DNA from 2 places in the Lysinibacillus sp. NPDC097162 genome. Region 2 is predicted to be linked to the other one. Evidence: predicted binding sites of a transcription regulator. Region 2 holds the regulator's gene; the other holds the start of a gene.
What was found. Region 2 encodes CtsR, which represses protease genes until heat stress. Its sites were predicted from a motif close to ATGGTCAATAAAGGTCAAACA; they were not measured.
Positions count from the first base shown of each region.

Region 1: clpP (ATP-dependent Clp endopeptidase proteolytic subunit ClpP) is a predicted target of CtsR. The motif match lies at 1,795-1,815, and genes of this name have one in related genera.

Region 1 covers NZ_JBIWDT010000004.1:124,450-127,875, forward strand. The annotation lists gene whiA (DNA-binding protein WhiA) at 1-452, shown strand, start outside; gene ACIQXW_RS17350 (HPr family phosphocarrier protein) at 562-819, shown strand; gene clpP (ATP-dependent Clp endopeptidase proteolytic subunit ClpP) at 1,122-1,709, opposite strand; tRNA gene ACIQXW_RS17360 (tRNA-Arg) at 2,017-2,091, shown strand; gene ACIQXW_RS17365 (basic amino acid ABC transporter substrate-binding protein) at 2,596-3,390, shown strand.
Region 2 covers NZ_JBIWDT010000006.1:64,921-68,346, reverse strand. The annotation lists gene corA (magnesium/cobalt transporter CorA) at 1-128, opposite strand, end outside; gene ACIQXW_RS19795 (class I SAM-dependent methyltransferase) at 270-947, opposite strand; gene ACIQXW_RS19790 (magnetosome magnetite crystal formation protein family) at 1,072-1,377, shown strand; gene ACIQXW_RS19785 (CtsR family transcriptional regulator) at 1,708-2,178, shown strand; gene ACIQXW_RS19780 (UvrB/UvrC motif-containing protein) at 2,192-2,734, shown strand; gene mcsB (protein-arginine kinase McsB) at 2,731-3,426, shown strand, end outside.

The DNA of each region.
Region 1 (3,426 bases), on a different contig from region 2:
ATGAATTTGAGTTGAATGCAAAAACAATTGAACGAAAGAAGGGCTTTGTGACATACTTAAAAGAAGCGGAAAAGATTTCCGATTTTTTAAACATTGTCGGAGCTCATCAAGCAATGATGAAATTTGAAGATGTTCGTATATTACGCGATATGCGAAATAGTGTTAATCGTATTGTAAACTGCGAAACAGCAAACTTGAATAAAACGATAGGCGCTGCACTACGCCAGGTAGAAAATATTCGCTTTATCGAAAATTCAGTAGGGCTGGATCAGCTGCCTGAAAAGCTTCGTGAAATTGCACGCTTACGTGTGGAATATCAAGATGTAACGTTAAAAGAACTTGGTGAAATGGTATCAAGTGGAACGGTTAGTAAATCAGGAGTTAACCATCGATTGCGTAAAATAGACGAAATAGCAGATGCATTAAGAAGAGGTGAAAAAATAGGCGGTTAAGCTTTCATACAAAAGACAGAAAGCTAGTGCAATCGCTTATTGTTCTTCTACTGCTAAGTGCGGTAATATAAAACTAATAGATGAACGGTAGTGAAGGAGAGAATTGCGAATGACTGAGAAAACAGTCCAGGTAAAATTAAAATTAGGACTACAAGCTAGACAAGCGGCGTTATTTGTACAGGAAGCAAATCGTTTTAGTGCTGATATTTTTCTTGAAAAAGACGAGAAAAAAGTAAATGCCAAATCCATTATGGGTGTAATGAGCTTAGCTATTGCTAAAGGTACAAAGGTTGTTTTAAGCAGTGAAGGTAGCGATGCAGAGCAAGCGGTTACATCATTAGCTGCTATTATTGAAAAAGAAGACTAAGCAAAGCCATGCTTAGCATATTAAAAACAAAAAAACCTCTAAGTCCACGTGACTTAGAGGTTTTTGATCTGCCGCCGTTGAATTCCGCTACGGGTGGATGCTTTCCTCGGACACACCGTAAGCCAAAACCCTCGTTAGCACGCGAATTGTTGCGTCTTACATTGCGTGTATTCCCAAAGCAGTCTAAGTAAATTTTCCCTTGGCAAGCTATTGGCTAGCATGGAAATTGTTTGAGAATTGTTTGCGTGCCTGGCACCTATAAAAAAACCGCTAAGTCGCATGGACTTAACGGTTTTTTCTAATTAGCGTTCGTTACGTACAAAAATATGGTCGATTAAGCCGTATTCTTTTGCGCGTTCAGCTGTCATGAAGTTATCACGGTCAGTATCTCTTGAGATGACTTCTAGTGGCTGACCAGTACGCTCAGATAAAATACCATTTAATTTTTCACGAAGGAATAAAATGCGTTTTGCAGCAATTTCAATTTCAGTCGCTTGACCTTGTGCACCACCAAGTGGTTGGTGAATCATTACTTCTGCATTTGGTAATGCATAGCGCTTACCAGGTTCACCAGCAGCAAGTAGGAAAGCACCCATTGATGCAGCCATACCAATACAAATTGTTTGTACTTTTGGCTTGATGAATTGCATTGTATCGTAGATTGCCATACCAGCTGTAATAGAACCACCTGGTGAGTTAATGTAAAGAGAAATGTCTTTATCTGGATCTTCTGCTTCTAAAAATAGAAGCTGCGCAACAATTGAGTTAGCAACGTTGTCATCAATTGCACTTCCTAATAGGATAATACGGTCTTTTAGTAGTCGTGAATAAATGTCATAAGCACGTTCACCACGACTTGTTTGTTCAATAACTGTAGGAATTAAATTCATGTTAAATCCTCCTTAAAAAGCTAAATTCGAATACTTTTACTGAAATCATCCATTATATTTCAGTTGTAACCTTATCATACACATTATAGTCAGGGAAGGTCAAATATTAACGCTGATATTAAGAAATTAAATCCATAATAAAAATTAATATTTATAGTTGAATTATGGGCAATACGTTTGTATAATAGAAAGGTCGTAAGTTAAAGTACAGTACACTATTTTGTAGGTATGCTTCTACAATGAGGATTATCTACATGATGCTTTACCGTAAAGCCTAAGAGTGAGTACTTTTTTTTTATGTTCAATTGCCCTCGTGGTGTAATGGATAACACGTAAGATTCCGGTTCTTGCACTGGGGGTTCGATTCCCTCCGAGGGCGCCATTTACTGATTTATTGATTTACTTTTATAGCTCGATTCTCCTAATAAGTAGCTTAGCAGCCTTCTTAGTGGAGAAAGAGAGGAATATGGTGGAAATCTGTCCCTTAGGCACTATTCCCATATTTATTCCTTTCTAAACCATCAAAAGCAAGAACTCCAAAAAGTTTTTTAGTGAACATACTGATCGTGAGGCTAGCATGCTAGCCCAAAAGAAGAATCCTATCTGAGGGGATTCTTTTTTTGTGGGCAAAAATATCTAAATTTAGCATAAAAATCATCTTAGAATTGCATAAGTATACATTTTAAGACATAGATATTGTTTTTATTACATAATTTCTCTTCGTTCTGTATAGTAAAATTCATTATTATGAAAAAATAATCACTTTTATGCGAAATCGTATTGTATATCAACTCTATTGACACTATAATTGACCTAATAGTCTAACATTTCCGAATTGATAAAAATGAATTAGTCGGAAAATATTAATCGTTTAGGGGGAAAAATTATGAAAAAACGTTTTTGGACGTTATTGATGATTGTAGCAGCATTTACGCTTGTGCTAGTTGGCTGTGGTGCAAAAGATGATGCATCATCTGGCGACGCAGGTTCTGGTGGCGGCGGCAAGGATAAAGTTTATAAGGTAGGTACAGAGGCTACTTTTGCACCATTTGAATCAATTGACGATAAAGGGAATATTGTAGGATTAGATGTCGATATTTTGCAAGCGATTGCAGACGAAATGGGCATTAAAGTAGAATGGGAAAACATTGGTTGGGAGCCTGTATTCCAAACAATTAAAAATGGTGAAACAGACATCGGTGCATCGGGTATTACTATTAATGAAGAACGTAAGGCTTCATTTGATTTTACAGAGCCATATTATGAATCTCAATTATTAATCGTAGTTAAAGAGGATTCGGATATTACTTCATTAGCAGATTTAAAAGATAAAAAGATTTCAGTACAAATAAATGCAACTGGTCATATGGCTGCAAAAAAATTACAAGGTGATGCAAGCACAAACATTATGGCATTCGAAAGCCAACCTGTTGCTATTCAAGAAATGTTAAACGGTAACGTTGATGCAACAATTGGTGATAATGCAGTTATTTATGAATATATTAAAGCTAACCCAAAAGCAAAACTTAAAGTAATTGAAGATGATGCATTTGAAAAAGAATACTACGGCTTTATGGTGAAAAAAGGCAATACGGAATTATTAAACCTATTAAATGAAGGTCTACAAAAAATTAAAGACAATGGTAAATTAAAAGAAATTACTGGTAAGGACTTTAAGTAATGGATGATGCCGTTAGCCTAATCATGCTAGCGGCAC
Region 2 (3,426 bases):
AGCTCCTCTTCTGCAGTTGGGCAATTAAAATCTACCCAATACCACTCATAATCGTTTTGCTTTATGTCCTCAAGTGGGAAGTCCTTTATTAATTGTTGATCTTTCGTCATAGCCATCGTGCGAATCATGGCATTCACCTCAAATCTGTTTATCTCGTATTAAGTAAGCACGAAGTCTCGCTTTTAAAGCAGAGAAGGAAGAGGAGACAATCAACGGAAGATCATTACCTCATGAACTTATAGTACACTACTATATTATACGGATAAAAGTTACTCTTTATAGCATATCCAACCGCCGAATAGTGTCGTTGCAAAAAACCTCGAAGGCTGTGAAAAACCTGCCTGTTGTAAGAGTGTCACTATCGCCTCCTCACGCATAAATGAAAGCGAGCGGATAGATTGCTCCATACTAGCTAATTCCGATGCTGAAAGTTTTGTATGCTGTTGCCAATACGCGCGCCATAGTTCAAATTGCAGCTCTGTTTCAGTTGAGTTCAGTTGACCGTATTTAGAAACAAGGACGAATGGTGCACCTGATTTTAAGCGTTGTGCAATTCCTTTTAATGTAGCAAGTTTCTCCTCATATGATTCAATAAAATGGAGTACTAGTATACAGCTAGCCGCATCAAAGTTCGTAGCAGGCACCGCTGCAGTTAGTATTGTACCTTGTAGTAAAGAAATATCATTTGATAATGATTGAAGACGGTTTTCTGCAATTTCCAACATCGCTTCAGAAGGATCTATTCCGACAAATGACCAATCGGGTCTTTGCTCAGCTAACTGTATAATTTCATTGCCACTACCAGAGCCAACAACTAAAAAACTAGCTTTTTCTTGTAGTGCGGATTGATAAAAAGCTTTCGTTAAACGCAGCATGGCATCGTAACTTGGTAATGTACGTCGGATGCCTTTTTCATATTCGTTAGCAAGTGTGCTATTAAATTCCATCTAGTATCACATACCTTTCAAAAAAATTTTAAAAATTTACGCAGCATTTGAAACTATTTAGCGTATAGTTCCGTAAATAGTAGTATTAATAATAATGACATACCATAAAGGAAGGTTGATATATATGGAAACAAAATGGTCTAAGGTAATCATACATGCCAGCGCGTTTTTTGCGCCATTTTTAGTGCCGATTTTATTTTTCCTAATTAGTTCAGATGAAGAAGTGAAAAGTGTTTCGGTGCAAGCTTTATTGTTCCAAATCGTGATGGGCATTTTAATTGTAATTGCTAGTATCCTATCTTTTGTATTAATCGGTTTACCGTTCTTACTAATTTTCATCGCTATGGTTTACATCGTACCTATTATCGGAATCGTGAAGGCATTTTCAGAGGAACCTTGGCGTTACCCGATAGTTGGACGCTGGGTATAATTTTTAATGACGCAAGTATATGCTATGTGCATATGCTTGCGTTTTTTCTATAAGCAAAAAGGGTACATTATAGGCAAAATCAATTTTAATTATTAGGGACAAGCCTTTTTTAATCGCCAACTCCCTTTTTTACACAGATATAAAAGTACATCATGATTAAGTTAATATGTCCCTGCCGTCTGTTTTTTTGAAGACAATCTGTTAAACAATGCGCTTTACACAAATCATTGTGCGAAATAATTGCAATTATTTTCAAGCGTTTTGTATAATATACTCAAAGATAGTCAAAGATAGTCAAAGTCAGTGAGGTAAGCGAGGTGTATTCCTAAAGTGCGTAATATTTCAGACATCATAGAAGGCTACTTAAAGCAAGTACTTGAATTAGGTGGAGAAGGGCATATTGAAATTAAACGTAGTGAAATTGCTGATAAATTTCAATGTGTGCCCTCACAAATAAATTATGTGATTAATACAAGATTTACAGCTGAGCGGGGTTACCTTGTTGAAAGTAAACGGGGTGGCGGTGGATACATTCGTATTTTACGTGTCCGTGCAAACTCACAAATTGATTTGATAGATGATGTGCTCTTGCAAATTGAAGGGGGAGCCTCGCAAACGGTTGCGGAGGGTGTTGTATATCGTTTGATTGATGAGCAGGTAATTTCGAAGCGAGAAGCGAAATTAATGTTAGCAGCGGTTGATCGTTCGACTTTAGATTTACAACTACCTTTACGGGATAGCATTCGTGCAAAAATTTTGCGAGCGATGTTAACAACCATTAAATATGAAAAGCAAAAATAAAGAGGTGATGGAAATGATTTGCGAACATTGCAAGCAGCGCAATGCGACAGTAACTGTGACACAAGTACAAAATGGGCAGAAGGTGGAACACCATTATTGCGATGTCTGTGCATCACAGTTCCATCCGTTCCATGCAGAGTTTAAACAAGAGCCTGTATCGATTCAACAATTATTATCCAACTGGTTTGGCTCACCTACATGGCAAAAAGTCGGTGAAAAACAGCAAGCGCCACCTCAGCAACAAACATGTCCACAATGTGGATTTACGTATAAGCGATTTTTAAAAGAGGGTAAATTTGGTTGCCCTAGTTGTTATGACACGTTTAGCGAGCATTTGCCAAAGCTGTTTAATCGTATTCAAGCAGGACCACAGCATATAGGTAAAATGCCTGGTGCTCAAAACAATGTTTTTGTCATTAAAAAGCAAATTGAAGATATTCGAAAACGCATGAAGGCTGCAGTGGACGAGGAACAATTTGAGGAAGCGGCGAAGCTTCGTGACGAGGCAAAAAATCTTGAGCAACAGCTACAATTCGAAGGTGGTGATGTGTCATGATGATTGAATCGTTTTTAGAGCGTGCTACACCTGCCTGGATGGATATGGAGGATGATTATTCAGATATCGTCATTAGTACACGCATCCGCCTTGCGAGGAACTTAGATGGTTTTCGTTTCCCTTTAGTTTTCTCGGAAAACGAAGCATTACAGGTAGAGCAGGCTGTCACCCACGCAATACAGGACAGTTCCAAGCTTCAAGAAAGATATTCTTATTTTTCTATAAAAGATTTAACATCGTTACAACGACAAATTTTAGTTGAAAAGCATTTGATTAGTCCACAGCTTGCAAAAAAAGAGCAAGTCGGCGCTATGTTGTTGTCTGAGGATGAATCTATTTGCATTATGGTGAACGAAGAAGACCATTTACGCATTCAATGTATGACGGCGAGTTTTCAACTTCAGAAGGCCTACGAGCAAGCAAATAAGATTGATCGAGCCTTAGAAGGAGCCTTGCCATATGCGTTTCGTGATACTTTTGGATATTTAACAAGTTGTCCAACCAATATTGGTACTGGATTACGTGCTTCTGTTATGATGCACCTTCCCGCGCTTACACTGACAGGTCAGATGAATCAAATCATCAATGCAATGACTCGTTTAGGGATGACCGTTAGGGGTATATACGGTGAAGGTAGTGAAAATTTAGGGAATATTTATCAAGTATCAAATCAAATTACACTAGGAAAAACA